DNA from 3 places in the Devosia sp. YIM 151766 genome. Region 3 is predicted to be linked to each of the others. Evidence: predicted binding sites of a transcription regulator. Region 3 holds the regulator's gene; each other region holds the start of a gene.

Region 1 (5,987 bases), 1.6 Mb from region 3:
CGGCTATCCATGGCCGACTGGCCGATGGGCACGAGGCTTTCGAGCGAATCCCGGGTAATGACGAAACCGCCCACATGCTGGGAAAGATGACGCGGGAAACCGCGCAGCACCTTCACCACCTCGAACATCTGCGCCATGACCGGATCGTCGGGATTGAGCCCGAGATGTTCGAGATCCTTGAGATTGAGAGAGCTGCCCCAGCCCCAATGCAATTGGTTGAAGGCGGCTATGATGTCGTCCGAAACACCGAACGCCTTGGCGGTTTCGCGGATCGCGCTGCGGGAACGATAGCAAATGACATTGGCGGTCAGCCCCGTGCGCTTGCCGCCATATTTATTATAAACATATTGCATCACCTCCTCGCGCCGCTCGTGCTCGAAATCGACGTCGATATCGGGCGGCTCGTCCCGCTCGGTGGAGATGAAGCGGCCGAAGACCAGCGTATTCTTGGTCGGGTCGACCGCGGTAATGCCCAGGCAGAAACAGACGCTGGAATTAGCCGCCGAGCCGCGCCCCTGGCATAGGATCCTGCGCTCATTGCGAGCATAGATGACGATGTCGTGCACAGTGAGAAAATAGGCGGCATAGCCCTTATAGGCGATGAGGCAGAGCTCCTTCCAAAGGCTCTCCTTGACCGCATTGTTGACGCCGCCGGGATAGCGCCGCGCCGCCCCTTCCCAAGTCAGGCGCTCCAGCGTCTGCTGCGCGGTTTCGCCATTGCCGATGGTTTCCTCGGGATAATTGTAGCGGAGCTGATCGAGCGAAAAGCCGATGCGGTCGATGAAAACCCGGGTCTGGGCCAGGGCATCGGGATATTCGGCAAAAAGCCGGGCCATTTCTTCCGCCGGCTTCAAGTGCCGCTCGGCATTGGCGCTGAGCCGGAAGCCGGCTTCCTCCAAGGTGACATGCTCGCGAATGCAGGTCACCACGTCGAAGAGAATGCGCCGGTCCGGCTCGTGATAATGGACATCATTGCTGGCGAGCATCCTGGCCTGGTGGCGTTTGGCCAGCGCGTCGATGCGGTTGAGGCGGGCCCGGTCCCGCCCGTCAAAGCGCGGCGTGCCGGCGACCCAGACACGGCCCGGCGCCTGCCGGCTCAGCCGATCCAGAATCTTTTCGCTCAATCCCCAATCGCTTTCGTCGGGCAGGAGAATGAAGAGCTGACCTTGGGAATAATCCTCGGGAGGCCCCTGCTCGGTTTCGGACCCCGGATCACCCGCGCCGAACAGATCCGCGAAGAACAATATCGGCTTGCCCTTCTCGCCGCGTCTATTGCCAAGGGTCAGCAGCTTGCACAGCCGCCCATAGGAAATCCGGTCGGTCGGATAAGCGACGATGTCGGGCGTGCCATCGGCAAAGCACAGTCGTACCCCGACCAGATAGCGGAAATCGGGAGCGATCGCCTGGTTGTCTCGCGCCGTCACATAGCCGCGCACCACCCCGGCAAAGCTGTTGCGGTCGCACAGGCCCAAGGCAGGGAGCCCCATATGCATGGCGGCGCTGACCAATTCCTCGGGATGCGAGCCGCTGCGCAGGAAGGAGAAATTGCTGGTGGTGACCAGCTCGGCATAGAAAGGCGCGGCCATGGGGGAAGGCGGCGGTGCCGTTTCCGGTCTTTTGAGTCCGACGATCCGGCTCATGGGAAAAATCCGTGCAGATACCAGCTCGGCAGGATTTCTCCGCCATAAAGGCCGAGGCGGAATAGCCAGAAACGGCGGCCTTCTTCGTCTTCCACCACGTAATAATCGCGCGTTCCGGCCTCGGGATCGAAAAGCGGCAGGTCGGCAATATAGGGTATTGGTTGGCTGGATTGCGGGTCCTTGTCCGGTTTCTCTTCCGGCACCAATGCCAGCCTTTGGCCGCTGCGCCACCATTCGGCGCCGATCCGTTCCGGCCCCGCCGCCTTGACCAGCCGGTAAACCTGCCGCCGCCAGACCATCGAGCCGGGCAGGCCATCGGGCACTTCGGCATTGACCATCACCGGTTCGGGCTGCGGCAAAAGCCGCAAGGGCCGCATGAGGGGCGGCGGCTCGACCGGATTTTCCGCCGCCATCGCCACGGCCGGCACCAATCTTGCAGCCCGTTCGGGAACATGGCTGGCGATTGACTGGCTGCGCAAAACCGCCTCACTGCCCAACCGGCTGCCCAGCCTGTCCAGCAGGCGATCGATATCCTCGAGCCCGCTGGGCGCCGCGAAAGCCCCTTTCTGCTCCGCATCGAGCCGATCGGTGGAACTGACCGCCAGCCGCACCATGTCGATGCCGAAGCCGGCATCGTATTCGCCTTGCAGCCGCTGGGCGCGATGGCGGAACAGCCCGGTAATATGGGCCGGGTCGCGGGTCAGCCGTGACGCATTGAGCGAAAGGGTCATGACCTTGTGGTCGACGCGATAGAGAAACAGATGAAAGCTCTGGGCGCCCAGCCCGTGCTGCTCGAGATGACAGGCCAGCTTGACGGCCAGGTCATGCGTGGCGGCCAGCACGTCGTCCAGCAGCGCTATCGGGTCGGCGAAGCGCCGTTCGACGGCATGCTCGACCATGGGCAGGCGCGGCGCCATCCTTTCCTCGATCAGCCCATAGGCCTGATCGAGCCGGGTGAGCAGGGACGCACCGAACCGCGCCTGCAGCGGCTTTCGCGGCCGATTGCGGAGCTGTCCGATATTGTCGAGGCCCATCTGCACCAGCGTGGCGACCTGCTTTTCGTCGAGCCGCAGGGCATGGACCGGGAGGACATCGAGCCCGCTTTCCAGCGCCGCAAGCGGCAGAACCTGGCTGCGGGCGAAATGGCTCACAGCCCAGGCGGCGCCGATCGTGGGCGCGATGGCGCCGGCCACGCTGTAATTCAATGCCCGGAGGCGCGTCAGCGCCAGACGCAGCATGGCGGCCTCGCCGCCGAAAAGATGGCTGACCCCGGTAATGTCGAGCATCAGGTCGCCATAGGGCGCGCTATCGGCCAGCACCGAAACCAGCGGGCTCAGATTGGAATGCCAGTCGGCAAAATCGGCAAAGCCGGCTTCCAGCAGGGGACGATCGAGTTCGAGAACGGTCAGAGATTGCACCAGAGCCCGCGCATCGGCCAGGTTCATGCCCTGCCGCAGTCCCAGCCGCATGCCCTCGGCATCGATGGCCGCCAGGCGCAGTCCGCCCTTGATCCGCTCGTACAGCGCCAGGGGCGCCTTGAGATTGGCATCACGCCGTTTGAGATAGTCGGTCGGCCAATGCGGCAGGAACAGCCCGAGAAAGCGCCTTTCCGGCGCCGAGCCGATCCGGCCCATGGGACCGAGCAGGGAGACTTGCAAAGCCATTTTCCGTCCATTCCAGCAACCATTTACCCTGACGCCTGACCGTCACCCCGCGCTCCAGCCGCAAATGCCAGCGCGCCGCGCCGGGGGCGACGGGATCGTGGCGCTGGCGGGCGCTGCGTCCGGGCGCGAGATGCCAGCGCAAATGCGCCGCGCTGGCCTCGCGCCCGGTGCCGTAGCGCAGCAAAAACAGCGAGGTGCCGGTTTCGGCCGCCCGCAGGCTGAGGCGCCGGCTGGCGGTGAAATCAAGCGGAGCCGGCATTGCCCCGATTTCGGCGACGATGCCCGCCACGGCGGCACAGCCCAGGGCCTCCTCGGCCGCCCAGAGCAATTCTCCCATATCGGCAGGGCGCACGATGATCACCTGCGCCGGATCGACCCCGAAATGGCTCAGGCCCGGCCCATAGGGCAGCCCGAAGAACCGCCCGTCTCCGGCCAGTTGCAGGAAGATCAGGGCCGGACGCCGGGCGGTGAGCAGCCCCTTTCCCTGGCCCAGCGCAAAGGCCAGGCTGGCCCCGCCATTGCGCACCGCATCGGTGAACACTTCCTGCACCAGCCCGCCCGAAAAAGCCGGAAAAGCCCCGTCAGCCGCGGGCGAATCCGCATGGCGCGGCTCCAGCAAAGCCGGCTTGCGCTCGATATCGGCAATGACATCCCGCAGCGCGGCAAGGCGCTGCTGGCGGCTCGGGGTCTGCATGGCGCGACCGTCTTAGTGAACAAAACGGGAACATTTAGACTCCGATTCTGCCGAGAGTCGAGTCCCTTTTGCAGCACCCGCTGTGACATGGGCGCATCAGCAGCGCTCAAGACCGCGTGAAAATCCGGCCAAGCCATTGAGCCGGCGCCACTTATGGCTAAGTCTCAAGCCGCCGGCCCGCGGCTATTCGAAACCCTATCCCGACGGAGCTCCCATGTTCGAGGCCCTGAACCGCCTGTTCGGCAAGCCGGAAGCGCCGGTCGACCTTTCCGACCCCAAACTGGCGGTCGCCGCCCTGCTGGTGCATCTGGCCGCCGTGGACGGGGTCATGCAGGAAGCGGAACGCGAGGCCATTCGCGTCGCGCTGATGGGCCATTATGATCTCGAAGAAGGCGCCGTGGACCGACTGATCCGCGACGCCGCCAAGCGCGATGCCGAAGCGGTGGATTTCTATAAATTCACCAAGGACTTGGCCCGACTCGACCTGGAGGATCGCATCGAGATCGTCCGCATGATGTGGGCCGTGGTCTTCGCCGACCGCAAGAACCATGAACTGGAAGACAACATGGTCTGGCGCGTCGCCGAACTGATCGGCGTGTCCGGCCGCGACCGCACCATTCTGCGCAATCAGGTCCGCGCCCAGACGAGCTTGGTCCGCCCCGAACAATGACGCCGACACCGATATGGTGAGCACATTGTTAACCTTGAGCCCTGCCGCCGCCATCATCCGCCCACATCGGCCCGCATTCGGCTTCTCTCCGGAAAAACCTAAGCGCCGCGGGCCATCCCTATCGGGTGCGGCGGATTTGCGGCTTGCCTTTGACAGTCTTTGTGGGCAGAACCTGCCTCCATTCCGTCCCCTCCCGGCGACCAAGGCTAGACCATGAATATCGACGCGATCCCCACCGGCAAGAATGTGCCCGACGACCTCAATGTCATCATCGAAGTGCCGTTGGGTGGCGAGCCGATCAAATATGAGATCGACAAGGATTCCGGCGCGCTGTTCGTCGACCGCTTCCTCTATACGCCCATGCGCTATCCGGGCAATTACGGCTTCGTGCCCCATACTTTGTGCGGCGACGGCGATCCGCTCGACGTCATCGTGATGAATTCCCGTCCGCTGGTGCCCGGCGCCGTGGTGCGCTCCCGCCCGGTCGGCGTGCTGTTCATGGAAGACGATGGCGGCCAGGACGAAAAAATCATCGCCGTGCCGATCTCCAAGCTGACCCGCATGTATGACAATATCGCCGATATCGCCGACCTGCCGGAAATTCAGCTCGAACGGGTGAAGCATTTCTTCACCCATTACAAGGATCTCGAACCCGGCAAATGGGCCCGCATCGACCATATCGGGGGTATCGATGCGGCCCGCGAGGTGATCCTCAAATCCATCGACATGGCCAAGAACGGCTGATTCCCGATCCAATTCCGGCCTGCGGCGTTGTAGGGAGAAGATCCTTGCACTGCCGGAGGCCTTTTTCATGCAGCCACTCGCCCCCCTGGCTCTTGCCGCCCTGCTCGCCACACCGGTCCTTGGCCAGGAGGCGGCCATGCCGTCCGATGCCGAGATCGCCCAGATTTTGAGCGACCGCATCGGCCGCGACCGGGCCAATGTGGGCATTGCCGTCGCCGTCATCGAGAACGGGGAAACCCGCTTCGTCTCCCATGGCACGCTCATCGCCGACAGCGCCGTGCCGGTGGACGAGCACACGCTGTTCGAAACCGGCTCGCTCACCAAGGTCTTCACCAATCTGCTGCTGGCCCAATTGGTCGATGCCGGCCGCATCGATCTCGATGCGCCCATCGCCGATTATCTGCCCCCGGGCACCATCCTGCCGCAAGAGGGCGACAGGGCCATCACCGCCTTCGATCTGGCCACCCATAGCGCCGGTCTCTCCGGCCTGCCCGATGACCTGGCGGCCAATGGCCTCGAAAATCCCTATTCCGGCTATGGCGCCGAGGGCCTCCTGGCCTGGCTGGCTGATTACG
Region 2 (5,987 bases), 340 kb from region 3:
CCCTGGCTCTGGGGCTGGCCCAACCTGTTGCAGGCGAGACTGCATGAGGCCGGGAGCGAAATCATCCTGCTCGGTCCGTTCGGAGCGGGAGATACGGGCACGGCGGGGATAGACGACCTTGAGACCCTGGCTTTGGTCCCGCCCGGTTTCGACGGCTATGTCTGGACCAACAGGATCGAATTGATCGGTCCGGCGCTGACGGGCAGGCCGCCGCCGGACCTTCCCGCCGCGCCGTAAACCGCCTAGAGCAGCGCCCGCACGGCGGCCAGCGCCTCCTCGGCCCTGGAGCCGTCGGGTCCGCCGCCCTGGGCCATGTCGGGCCGCCCGCCCCCGCCCTGTCCGCCCAAGGCCGCCGTCGCCGATTTGATCAGCGTACCGGCGCCATAGCGCTCGGTCAGGTCCTTGGTGACGCCGATGGCCACGGTGCCCTTGCCGTCCTCGCCCTTGAGCACGATGGTCACCACGCCCGAGCCGATGCGCTGCTTTTCCGCATCGACCACGGTTTTGATGTCCTTGGCGGCGACGCCCTCGACGACGCGGCCGACAAAGGTGACGCCATTGACGATCTCGCTGGCCTTGCCGCCTTCCCCGCCGCCGCCCAGCGCCAGTTTCTGCCGGGCATCGGCCAGGGCGCGTTCCGAACGCTTGAGCTGGTCCTGCAAAGCCTCGATCCGGTCGAGCACCTCGTGGGTGCCCGAGCGCAACAGGCTCGCGGCCGACGCCACGATATTGGTGCTGGCATTGCCGCGATGCCGGGCGGCATTGCCGGTCAGCGCCTCGATACGGCGAACCCCGGCGGCCACCGCGCCTTCGGCGACAACTGAAACGAGGCCGATATCGCCGGTGCGGCGCACATGGGTGCCGCCGCACAGCTCGACCGACCAGCCCAGCCCATTGCCATCGGGCTCGCCCATGGAAACGACGCGGACCTCATCGCCGTACTTTTCGCCGAACAGCGCCCGGGCGCCGGATTCCTTGGCCTCCTCGACGCCCATCAGCCGGGTTTCGACCGGACTGTTCTGCAATACGACATTATTGGCGATGTCCTCGACCGCGGCCAGTTCCTGCGGCGTCATCGGCTTGGTGTGGACGAAGTCGAAACGCAGGCGGTCGGCGGAGACCATCGAGCCTTTCTGCGCGACATGCTCGCCGAGCACCAGGCGCAGGGCCTCGTGCAGCAGATGCGTCGCCGAATGGTTGGAGCGGATCGCCGAGCGGCGGGCGTGATCGACCACCAGTTCGACGGCCTGGCCGATTCTGAGGCTGCCCTCACTGACCGTGACCTTGTGGGCGAAGACGCCGTGGAACTTGCTGGTATCCGAAACCGCGGCCGCCACGCCCTCGCCCCTGATGCTGCCCTGGTCGCCGACCTGGCCGCCGCTTTCGGCGTAGAACGGGGTCTGGTTGACCACCACCATGCCCTCCTGGCCGGCAGCGATGGTTTCCACCTCGACACCGTCGACCAGCAAGGCCGTGATCTCGGCTTCGGCAATCTCGGTTTCATAGCCGAGAAATTCGGTCGGGCCGAGCTTGTCCGCCAGGCCATACCACACCGCATCGGTGGCCGCTTCGCCCGAACCGGCCCAGTTCTTGCGGGCCTCGGCCTTTTGCTGGGCCATGGCGGCATCGAATCCGGCCTGGTCGACGCCGATATTGCGCGAGCGCAGGGCGTCCTGGGTCAGGTCGAGCGGGAAGCCATAAGTGTCGTAGAGCTTGAAGGCGGTCGCGCCATCGAGAATGGCGCCCTCGCCCAGTTCGGCGGTTTCGGCTTCGAGAATCTGCAGGCCACGGCCCAGCGTCTTGAGAAAACGCCCCTCTTCGAGCCGCACCGTTTCGGTGATCATCGCCTCGCCCCGGCTGAGTTCGGGATAGGCCTGGCCCATTTCCCGCACCAGCGTCGGCACCAGCTTGTGGATGACCGGCTCATTGGCGCCGAGCAGGGTCGCATGGCGCATGGCGCGGCGCATGATGCGGCGCAGCACATAGCCCCGGCCTTCATTGGAGGGCAGTACCCCCTCGGCGATGAGGAAGCTCATCGAGCGCAGATGGTCGGCAATGACGCGCAGGCTGCGATTGCCCGGCCCGTTCACATCGGCATTGGTGGCATTGGCGGCGGCGCCTATCAGCGCCTTGAACAGGTCGATATCGTAATTGTCATGCACGCCCTGCATGACGGCGGCAATGCGTTCCAGGCCCATACCGGTATCGATCGAGGGGCGCGGCAGCCCGCTGCGCGAGCCATCGGCATGCTGCTCGAACTGCATGAAGACCAGGTTCCAGATCTCGATCCAGCGGTCGCCATCCTCCTCCGGCGATCCCGGCGGGCCGCCCCAGATCTTGTCGCCGTGATCGTAGAAGATTTCCGAGCACGGCCCGCAGGGGCCGGTATCGCCCATCTGCCAGAAGTTCGACGCGGCGCCGAGGCGCACGATCCGGTCCTCGGACAGGCCGGCGATCTTCTTCCACAATTCAAGCGCTTCGTCATCGTCCTCATAGACGGTGACCATCAGCTTGTCCTTCGGCAGGCTCCAATCCTTGGTCAGCAGCGACCAGGCCAGTTCGATGGCCTGGGCCTTGAAATAATCGCCGAAGGAAAAATTGCCCAGCATCTCGAAAAAAGTGTGGTGACGCGCGGTGAAGCCGACATTGTCGAGATCATTGTGCTTGCCGCCGGCGCGCACGCATTTCTGCGCCGTGGTCGCGGTGGAATAGGGACGCTTTTCGACGCCGGTAAAGACATTCTTGAACTGCACCATGCCCGCATTGGTGAACATCAGCGTCGGGTCGTTGCGCGGCACGAGCGGGCTCGACGCCACTTCCTCGTGGCCATTGCGGGCGAAGTAGCCGGTAAAGCTCGAACGAAGATCGTTTACGCTGGTCATGCAGAGGCTTTCATGGCGAGCGGGCGAGACGACGCCCTTGAAGAAAAACGTGGCTTTTTATCGTGAGGGCGTCAGGTGTGTCCAGCCGCCGCCTGCGCTTAAAACACCGCAGCGCCTCCCGCCCCGCGACGTTAGCGTCATTCCGGCGCCTCGGCGGCCGATAATCGCCCCCAGAAACGGGTCGGACGCGGAGGGCGCGCCCTTTCCGGAGGAGCGGGGGGTTTTGGGACGGCCTCACGGCCCATAGTCCATATATGCAACACCCCGCCGCAGCCCGGCAGGACTACCATCAATGCCGCCCCTTCCCGGATCGTCACCCTCGCGCTTGACGCGAGGGCTTTTGCGGCAGACCCAACAAATACGGGCCCCTCGCGTCAAGCGCGAGGGTGACGGATGGGGTTTGGGACGGCCTCATGCCCACACTCCATATGCAAAAACCCCCGCCGGAGCGGGGGCAGATGCATGGGACCCTGGCAGGTCATTCGTCGCCGCTATCCTCGCTGCCGCCGCCGGCGACGAGCAGGACCTCGCCGAGCAGGCCAGAGCTTTCGCGGACGCCCTGTTCGATCGTATTGGCGATCTCGGGATTCTCCCGGAGGAATTGGCGGGCATTTTCCCGGCCTTGCCCCAGGCGCTGGCTCTCCCAGGAGAACCAGGCGCCGGATTTGTCGACAATGCCGGATTTGACGCCCAGATCGAGCAATTCGCCGGTCTTGGAAATGCCTTCGCCATACATGATATCGAATTCGACCTGGCGGAACGGCGGCGCCAGCTTGTTCTTGACCACCTTGACGCGGGTCTGGTTACCGACGATTTCCTCGCGATCCTTGAGCGCGCCGATGCGGCGGATGTCGAGGCGGACCGAGGCATAGAATTTCAGCGCATTGCCGCCCGTCGTGGTTTCGGGCGAGCCATACATGACGCCGATCTTCATGCGGATCTGGTTGATGAAGATGACGAGGCACTTGGACTTGGAAATGGACGAGGTCAGCTTGCGCATGGCCTGGCTCATCAGCCGCGCCTGCAGGCCCGGCAGGGAATCGCCCATTTCGCCTTCCAGTTCGGCGCGCGGCGTCAGCGCCGCCACCGAATCGACCACCAGCACGTCGATGGCCCCGGAACGCACCAGCGTATCGGTGATTTCGAGCGCCTGCTCGCCGGCATCGGGCTGGGAGATCAGCAGGTCATCGACATTGACGCCCAGCTTGCGGGCATAGATCGGGTCCAGGGCATGCTCGGCATCGACGAAGGCGCAGATGCCGCCGGCCTTCTGGGCCTCGGCGATGACATGCAGCGCCAGCGTGGTCTTGCCCGAGCTTTCCGGCCCGAAAATCTCGACGATGCGGCCCTTGGGCAGCCCGCCAATGCCCAGGGCGATATCGAGGCCCAGGGAACCGGTGGAAATCGATTCCACCTCGATCGAGGACGCCTCGCCCAGGCGCATGATCGAGCCCTTGCCGAAATTCCGTTCGATCTGGCTCAGCGCCGCGACGAGAGCCTTGTCCTTATCCATCGATCCACCTTCAACGACGCGAAGCGGCGAAGCTGCCATAATGCTGTCTCCTTATTTCACGCTCTCGAAGGTCACGCAACGAGAGGACCATTTAGTCGCTTGTGCAATTTCCGTGCTTTATTTGTTCTCATTTTGTTTCACCCCCGTCAAGAGACAAAAAGAGAACATTTGCACTTGGAGCCGGAAATCCATTGCCAACGCCGTACGCCGATTCTATGCGGCGGCGAACCGCCCATGCAAAAGTATGATTTTTAGCTGGACACTTTTGCCCGCTATGCGTTTTATGCCGCCATCCCCTGACGGGTTTCAGCCGAGGACCGCCCCATGCACTTGCTTCAATATCTGGACGACCAGCACAACCGCGCCGTCGGCGTGACGCTGAATGGCGAAACCCGCCGGGTGAACGGGGTCGCCAGCGTCTATGAACTGGTGCAGGCGGCGCTGACCGGCATTGGCGGGCTGCCATCGGCGGTCGAGGCACGCGGGCTGGGCCCGGCATTGGACAAGCTGGCGCTGGCCCGGGAAGGCCGGCTGCTGGCGCCGATCGACCATCCCGATCCGGCGCATCTGCATGTCACCGGCACCGGCCTGACCCATCTCGGCTCGGCCGCCACCCGCGACGCCATGCACAAGGCCAATGACGAAAAGCCGGATGCCGAGCTGACCGACAGCATGAAGATGTTCCGCATGGGCCTCGAAAACGGCAAGCCGGCGCCCGGCGAGCGGGGCGTGCAGCCGGAATGGTTCTACAAGGGCAATGGCCATATCGTCGCCAATCCCGGCCAGCCCATCCCCTCCCCCGCTTTCGCGCTCGACGCCGGTGAAGAACCGGAAATTGCCGGCATCTATGTCATCGGTCCCGATGGCCGGCCCTACCGGCTCGGCTTCGCCCTGGGCAACGAGTTTTCCGATCACGTGACCGAGCGGATCAATTATCTCTTCCTGGCACATTCCAAGCTGCGGTCCTGCTCCTTCGGCCCGGAATTGCTGGTCGGCGATCTGCCGCGCCATATCGAGGGCACTTCGCGCATCATCCGCGACGGCGAAATATTATGGCAAAAGCCGTTCCTCTCCGGCGAGGACAATATGAGCCACACCATCGCCAATCTCGAATATCACCACTTCAAATATGACCTGTTCTGCCAGCCCGGCGACGTGCATGTGCATATGTTCGGCACCGCCACGCTGAGCTTTGCCGATGGGATTTCCACCCGGCCCGACGATGTGTTCGAGATCGAGGAAAGCCAGTTCGGCCTGCCGCTGCGCAATCCGCTGCGGCTGGAAGCGGAAAAGCCGGTGAATATCGGGGCTTTGTACTGACGGCCCGGTCCCGACCCATCTTTACTCGAAACACCTGACATGTCAGTTATCCGCCAATATTGGGGAGGATGATATGGCTCCGCGCCGTTTCGAGAAACGCCGGGTCGGCCAGACCGATCTGGAAGTGACCACATTGGGTCTGGGCTGTGCCTCCCTGGCCGGGATTTTCAGCGCCGTTCCCGCCGAGCAGGCGCGGGCGACCATCGCCCATGCCCTCGATCTCGGCGTGGATTATGTCGATACCGCCCCCCAATACGGGCTTGGCCTCTCCG
Region 3 (5,987 bases):
CGCCCCGGCCATGCCGCAAATCAGCACATCGACGGTCCCGGGGGCGGGGGAGAGTTCCGCCGCCACTTCAGTCAGCACGGCCGGAAACTCGGCCGGGGCCAGCTTGCCCATGCCCTTGTCGGAATTTGCCGAGGAAATCACCGCGCCATCGGCGCTCATGCCCCAGGCCCGCAGATTGGATGTGCCCCAGTCCACCGCTATCCAAGTCGCAAATTCAGCCAAACCACATCCTCATTGCTTCAAGCCGCCTCGCCGCAGCGGTAACATCGAACGCTCTTTGAGGCAGATTTCTACCATCGACGTACTGCTTTTGGAATTGTATGATTTTTCCACTGAACGACATTCACACCGCGATCTGGCGTGCTAGAACGTCTTTCAGCAAGGCCTCCGAGTCCGGGCAACGGACAAATTAGGATAGAGATGATGACGGCAGACAATAGCGGCGCGGGCAGCCGCAAATTAAGATCGCGCGCCTGGTTCGACAATCCCGATAACCCGGACATGACCGCGCTCTATCTGGAGCGCTACATGAATTACGGCGTCTCGCGCGAAGAGCTGCAATCGGGCAAGCCAATCATCGGCATTGCCCAGACCGGCTCCGATCTCAGCCCCTGCAACCGTCATCACATGGTGCTGGCCGAACGCGTTCGCGACGGCATCAGGGAAGCGGGCGGCATCGCCATCGAATTCCCGGTGCATCCGATCCAGGAGACCGGCAAGCGCCCCACGGCGGGCCTCGACCGCAACCTCGCCTATCTCGGCCTGGTCGAAGTGCTCTATGGCTATCCGCTGGACGGCGTGGTGCTGACCATCGGCTGCGACAAGACCACCCCCGCCATGCTGATGGGCGCCGCCACGGTCAATATCCCGGCCATCGCGCTCTCGGTCGGGCCCATGCTCAATGGCTGGCACAAGGGCGAGCGCACCGGCTCGGGCACCATTGTGTGGAAGGCGCGCCAGATGCTCGCCGCCGGCGAGATCGATTATCCCAAATTCATCGAACTGGTCGCCTCCTCGGCGCCGTCGACCGGCTATTGCAACACGATGGGCACGGCCAGCACGATGAACTCGCTGGCCGAGGCGCTGGGCATGCAGCTTCCGGGTTCGGCGGCCATTCCGGCGCCCTATCGCGACCGCCAGGAAATGGCCTGGCGCACCGGAAAGCGCATCGTCGACATGGTGCATGAGGACCTCAAGCCCTCGGACATTCTCACCAAGCAGAATTTCCTCAATGCCATCGTGGTCAATTCCGCCATTGGCGGATCGACCAATGCGCCAATCCACATCAACGCCATTGCCCGCCATGCCGGCATCGACCTCGATATCGACGAATGGCAGCAGCACGGCCATAACGTGCCGCTGCTGGTCAATCTGCAGCCGGCCGGCGAATATCTGGGCGAGGACTATTATCATGCCGGCGGCGTACCGGCCGTGGTCAATGAATTGATGAAGCAGGGCCTCATTCATGAGGACGCGCCCACCGTCAATGGCAAGACCATCGGCGAGAATTGCCGCAACACGCCCATCGAGGACGACAAGGTCATCCTGCCCTTCGACAATCCGCTCAAGGCCGAAGCGGGCTTCCTGGTGCTGCGCGGCAATCTCTTCGACAATGCCATCATGAAGACCAGCGTGATCAGCCCGGAATTCCGCGAGCGCTATCTGAACGACCCGGCGCATCCCGGCATGTTCGAGGGCAAGGCCGTGGTCTTCGACGGCCCCGAGGATTATCACCAGCGCATCGACGATCCATCGCTGGACATCGACGAGAATACCCTGCTGTTCATGCGCGGCGCCGGCCCCATCGGCTATCCGGGCGCGGCGGAAGTGGTGAATATGCGGCCGCCCGATTACCTCATCAAGAAGGGTGTGCATGCGCTCGCCTGTATCGGCGATGGCCGCCAATCCGGCACGTCCGGTTCGCCCTCGATCCTCAATGCCTCGCCGGAAGCGGCGGCCGGCGGCAATCTCGCCATCCTCAAGACCGGCGACAAGGTGCGGATCGACCTCAACAAGGGCGAAGCCAATATCCTGATTTCCGACGCCGAGATCGAGCAGCGCCGGCGGGTTCTCGAAGAAGAGGGCGGCTATAAGTTCCCCAAGCACCAGACCCCGTGGCAGGAAATCCAGCGCGATCTCATCGATCAGCTCGGCAGCGGCGCCGTGCTGCGCCCCGCGGTCAAATATCAGCGCATCGCCCAGACCGAGGGCCTGCCGCGCGACAATCATTGATTGCGCTTACCGCAGGCGATTTCGACCGGCCCCGATACAAGCGGGGCCGGTTTTATATGAAGGCTACCCCGGCGAGGCTGAACCTCGAAAAAAAGGGTGCGCAAAGGGTGAGGTCGTCGCCCCGCCGGGGTGACAGGCCAGCGTTCCATCTTCCTTGCCTATACCGGCATTCCTGCCCGTATTGATCGACTGGGTGAGACGCCGGCGCTGCTGCCGCACGACTCTGCCTGGACGAACGATTCAGCCGCCGCCCGAGCGATCCGCAGCCCGGCTTATGGGTCTGCGACAAGAAAAATGGCGTCAGATATGGGCGACCCCATATCACCTGCCATCGCCCCCCGACCACTCGTCATGACCGCGCCTCAGGGAACGATGGGGCAAGGATAGGGGATAGCGAGAGGAGAGAGGATAAGTTGGAGGAGGAGGCGGAAGCGGCTTCCTTCGCACTTGCAAGCAGGGAGGCGCTATCCGCGGGGAAGGAGAGGGGACTGCAGGGCAGGATCGCCTTTCTCAACCGGCGTCATTCTGGCGACAGCGGGAACCTCTGCTGACAAAACGGAGGCCCCCGCTTTCGCGGGGGTGACCCTAGGAAAAATGCGGGATCAGCGCGCGAAATGGACTGCGCCAATCGCCGCTCGTCACCCTCGCGCTTGATACGAGGGGGCTGGAGGTGCCGCAAGAGCCCTCGCGTCGCGCGCGAGGGTGACGAACTGGGAAGGGGCCCGCACTATAGGCATTGCCGTCCTCCAGTGCCTGCGCTTGGTGTGCGCAAGCGGCTACCCAAGGATAAGATGTGGCTTTGGGGCCTGATTGGGGATGTCTGTCGGAGAGAAGGGGGACTGCAGGGCAGGATCGCCTTTCTCAACCACGGCGTCCTTCCCGCGACAGCGGGAACCTCTGTTAAGAAAACCGAGGCCCCCGCTTTCGCGGGGGTGACACTGGGAAAAATGCGAGATCAGCGCGCGAAATGGACTGTGGGCCAATCACCGTTCATCACCCTCGCGCTTGACGCGAGGGGGTTGTGTTTGTGGGGGTGCCGCAAGAGCCCTCGCGTCGAGCGCGAGGGTGACGGACTGGGAAGGGGGTGCCACCACCCGCTCGGCGATAACCTGCCTCAAGGGTCCGCGCTCGGTTGTGTGCACGACCGCGGGCAGGGGAGAGGCGCAGGAGCCGATGGCTCGTGGACCCAGAGGCCGCTAATATTTCCGCAGCAGCCCGACCAGCCGGCCCTGCACCTGTACCCGGTCCGGCGGGAAAATGCGGGTTTCGTAAGCCGGATTGGCCGCTTCCAGCGCGATGGTATTGCCCTTGCGGCGCAGGCGCTTGAGCGTGGCCTCCTCCTCATCCACCAGCGCGACGATGATCTCGCCGGTCGAAGCGGTATCCTGCTTCTTGATGAGCACGGTGTCGCCGTCGAAAATGCCGGCATCGATCATGGAATCGCCGCGGACCTCGAGGGCGTAATGCTCCCCCGCGCCCAGCATTTCAGGCGGGACGGCGATGGTGTGCGAATGGGTCTGGATGGCCTCGATGGGCGTACCGGCGGCGATCCGGCCCATGACCGGAATGGAAACCGGACGAGCATAATCCTCCCCCGCGCCACCCCGCGCCGGCGGCGCTGCAACCTTGCCCAGAAGGCCTTCGATCACTGCGGGCTCGAAGCGCGCCTTGCGGCCGCCCAGCGACGGATTCATCGAATCGGGGAGCTTGATCACTTCCAGCGCCCGGGCCCGGTTCGGCAGCCGGCGGATGAAGCCACGCTCCTCCAGCGCGGTGATCAGCCGGTGGATGCCGGACTTGGAGGCAAGATCGAGGGCGTCCTTCATTTCATCGAAGGAGGGCGGGATACCGCTTTCCTTCATCCGTTCATGGATGAACATCAGCAGTTCGTGTTGTTTGCGTGTCAGCATTGGCCCCAAACCCCAGAATCGGAACATAGACGGAACGACTATACGTGTTCCAGTTATGTTCTGCAACATCCCCGCTCAGGCGCTACAAACCGCTAGAATGCGTCGATGGGAAGCGCCGCGACCATCGCCCCCTCCTGCTCCCCGGGATCGTGTTCGGGCTGAATGATGAGCATGTCGGCATAGGCCAGCGAGGAGGTATGGCCGCTATCGGTCTGGGAGACCGGCATTATTTGCGGTCCCGTCCCGGTCTGGCGCAGGCGGGCGCGCATGAAATGGCGGCGGGCCGAATTGGGCGGCGTCGGTCCGGCAAGCGGCAGGCGCCAATGCTCGGGCTCCCGATAGCCCAGCCAGGCCCGCAAAGCCGGCTTGATGAAGACGATGGCGGTCACCATGGCCGAAACCGGATTTCCCGGCAGTCCGAAAACCAGGGTTTTGCCGTGCGTGCCGAACATCAGCGGCTTGCCCGGCCGCATGTTTATGCGCCAGAAATCCAGCGTCACCCCCAGCGATTTCAGTGCGTCCTGAACCAGGTCGTGCTCGCCCACCGAGGCGCCACCGGTGGTTATGAGAATGTCGGGCCCCGCGTCGAAGGCATCGGCCAGGCTCTGGCGGAGCCGGCCGGCATCATCCCCGATAATGCCGTGATCGGTGATCGTCTCGGCATAAGGCGCCAGCATGGCGGCGAGGCCGACGCTGTTCGAGGCCACGATCTGGTCGGGGCCGAGCGGCGTTCCGGGGAGAACCAGTTCGTCACCTGTGGCCACGAGGCCGATGCGCGGCCGCCGCGCCACGGTGAGGCCGGCCTGATTGGCCGCCGCGGCAACGGCGATCTGCATGGGCGTCAGGCGCGATCCGGCCTCGATCAAGATATCGCCCGTGGCGAAATCGTGGCCTTTCGGCCTGACGCTGTGACCCGGCCGGGCCGGGGCGGTGAAACGCACGGTATCGCCGTCCCGCACCGCCTCTTCCTGCATGATCACCGTATCGGCGCCGGGCGGTACCGGGGCGCCGGTGAAGATGCGGACGGCTTCGCCCGCCCCGACCGCACCGGCGAAACCGGCGCCGGCCTGCGACATGCCGATAACGCGCAGATTTGCCGCGGACGTCACATCGGCGGCACGCATGGCATAGCCATCCATGGCGCTGGCAGCGAAGGGCGGCTGGTCATGCGCGGCGATGAGCGGTGCGGCGAGAACCCGGCCGACGGCCTCGGCCAGCGCCACCTCTTCCGGGGTGACCGGCGGCACCCGCGCGAGAATGGCGGCCCGCGCCTGCTCGACCGGCAAAAGGCTCATGGCGCGCGCCCGAAATCGCCCGATTTGCCGCCGGATTTTTCCACGAGGCAGATATCGGAGACGACCATGGCCCGATCCAGGGCTTTTGCCATGTCGTAAAGGGTCAGGGCAGCGGTCGATGCGGCCACCAGCGCCTCCATTTCCACACCGGTCTGGCCATTGGTTTCGGCAAGGGCGAGGATTTCCACGGTATTCGCGTCGCGCTGCGCGATGTCCACGCGCACCTTGGTCAGCGGAATCGGATGGCAGAGCGGAATGAGCTCGGCGGTTTTCTTGGCCGCCATGATGCCCGCGACCCGCGCCACGGCCAGCGCGTCGCCCTTCTTGAGATCGCCCGCCAGGATGGCCGCGATCGTCGCCGCTTCTCCGCTCAGCCGCGCCTGCGCCACGGCCCGGCGGCGGGTAACGGCCTTGTCACCGATATCGACGATATGGGCCTCGCCCTTCTCGTTGAGATGCGTGAGGTCGTCCGCAGCCATTACTGGACCAATTCCGGCGCACCCGTCAGCAGCGCCCGGGTCGCGGCGACCACATCGGCCTGCCGCATCAG

What was found. The regulator LexA, encoded in region 3, represses DNA repair genes until DNA is damaged. The targets are predictions, from matches to a motif close to TGTTCNNNNTGTGTTCNG.
Region 1: a site for LexA is predicted at 4,014-4,031, ahead of O9Z70_RS15170 (ImuA family protein). Genes of this name have one in related genera too.
Region 2: a site for LexA is predicted at 4,518-4,535, ahead of recA (recombinase RecA). Genes of this name have one in related genera too.

What each region holds. Positions count from the first base shown of each region.
Region 1 covers NZ_CP127251.1:3,086,081-3,092,067, forward strand. Annotated here, with positions in the region: gene O9Z70_RS15160 (error-prone DNA polymerase) at 1-1,640, opposite strand, end outside; gene O9Z70_RS15165 (Y-family DNA polymerase) at 1,637-3,304, opposite strand; gene O9Z70_RS15170 (ImuA family protein) at 3,189-3,998, opposite strand; gene O9Z70_RS15175 (tellurite resistance TerB family protein) at 4,213-4,668, shown strand; gene ppa (inorganic diphosphatase) at 4,882-5,412, shown strand; gene O9Z70_RS15185 (serine hydrolase) at 5,480-5,987, shown strand, end outside.
Region 2 covers NZ_CP127251.1:1,827,666-1,833,652, forward strand. Annotated here, with positions in the region: gene O9Z70_RS09000 (glycerophosphodiester phosphodiesterase family protein) at 1-237, shown strand, start outside; gene alaS (alanine--tRNA ligase) at 243-2,882, opposite strand; gene recA (recombinase RecA) at 3,361-4,434, opposite strand; gene araD1 (AraD1 family protein) at 4,720-5,715, shown strand; gene O9Z70_RS09020 (aldo/keto reductase) at 5,789-5,987, shown strand, end outside.
Region 3 covers NZ_CP127251.1:1,483,148-1,489,134, forward strand. Annotated here, with positions in the region: gene O9Z70_RS07255 (2-dehydro-3-deoxygalactonokinase) at 1-222, opposite strand, end outside; gene O9Z70_RS07260 (IlvD/Edd family dehydratase) at 424-2,232, shown strand; gene lexA (transcriptional repressor LexA) at 3,429-4,142, opposite strand; gene O9Z70_RS07270 (molybdopterin molybdotransferase MoeA) at 4,235-5,437, opposite strand; gene moaC (cyclic pyranopterin monophosphate synthase MoaC) at 5,434-5,916, opposite strand; gene trpC (indole-3-glycerol phosphate synthase TrpC) at 5,916-5,987, opposite strand, start outside.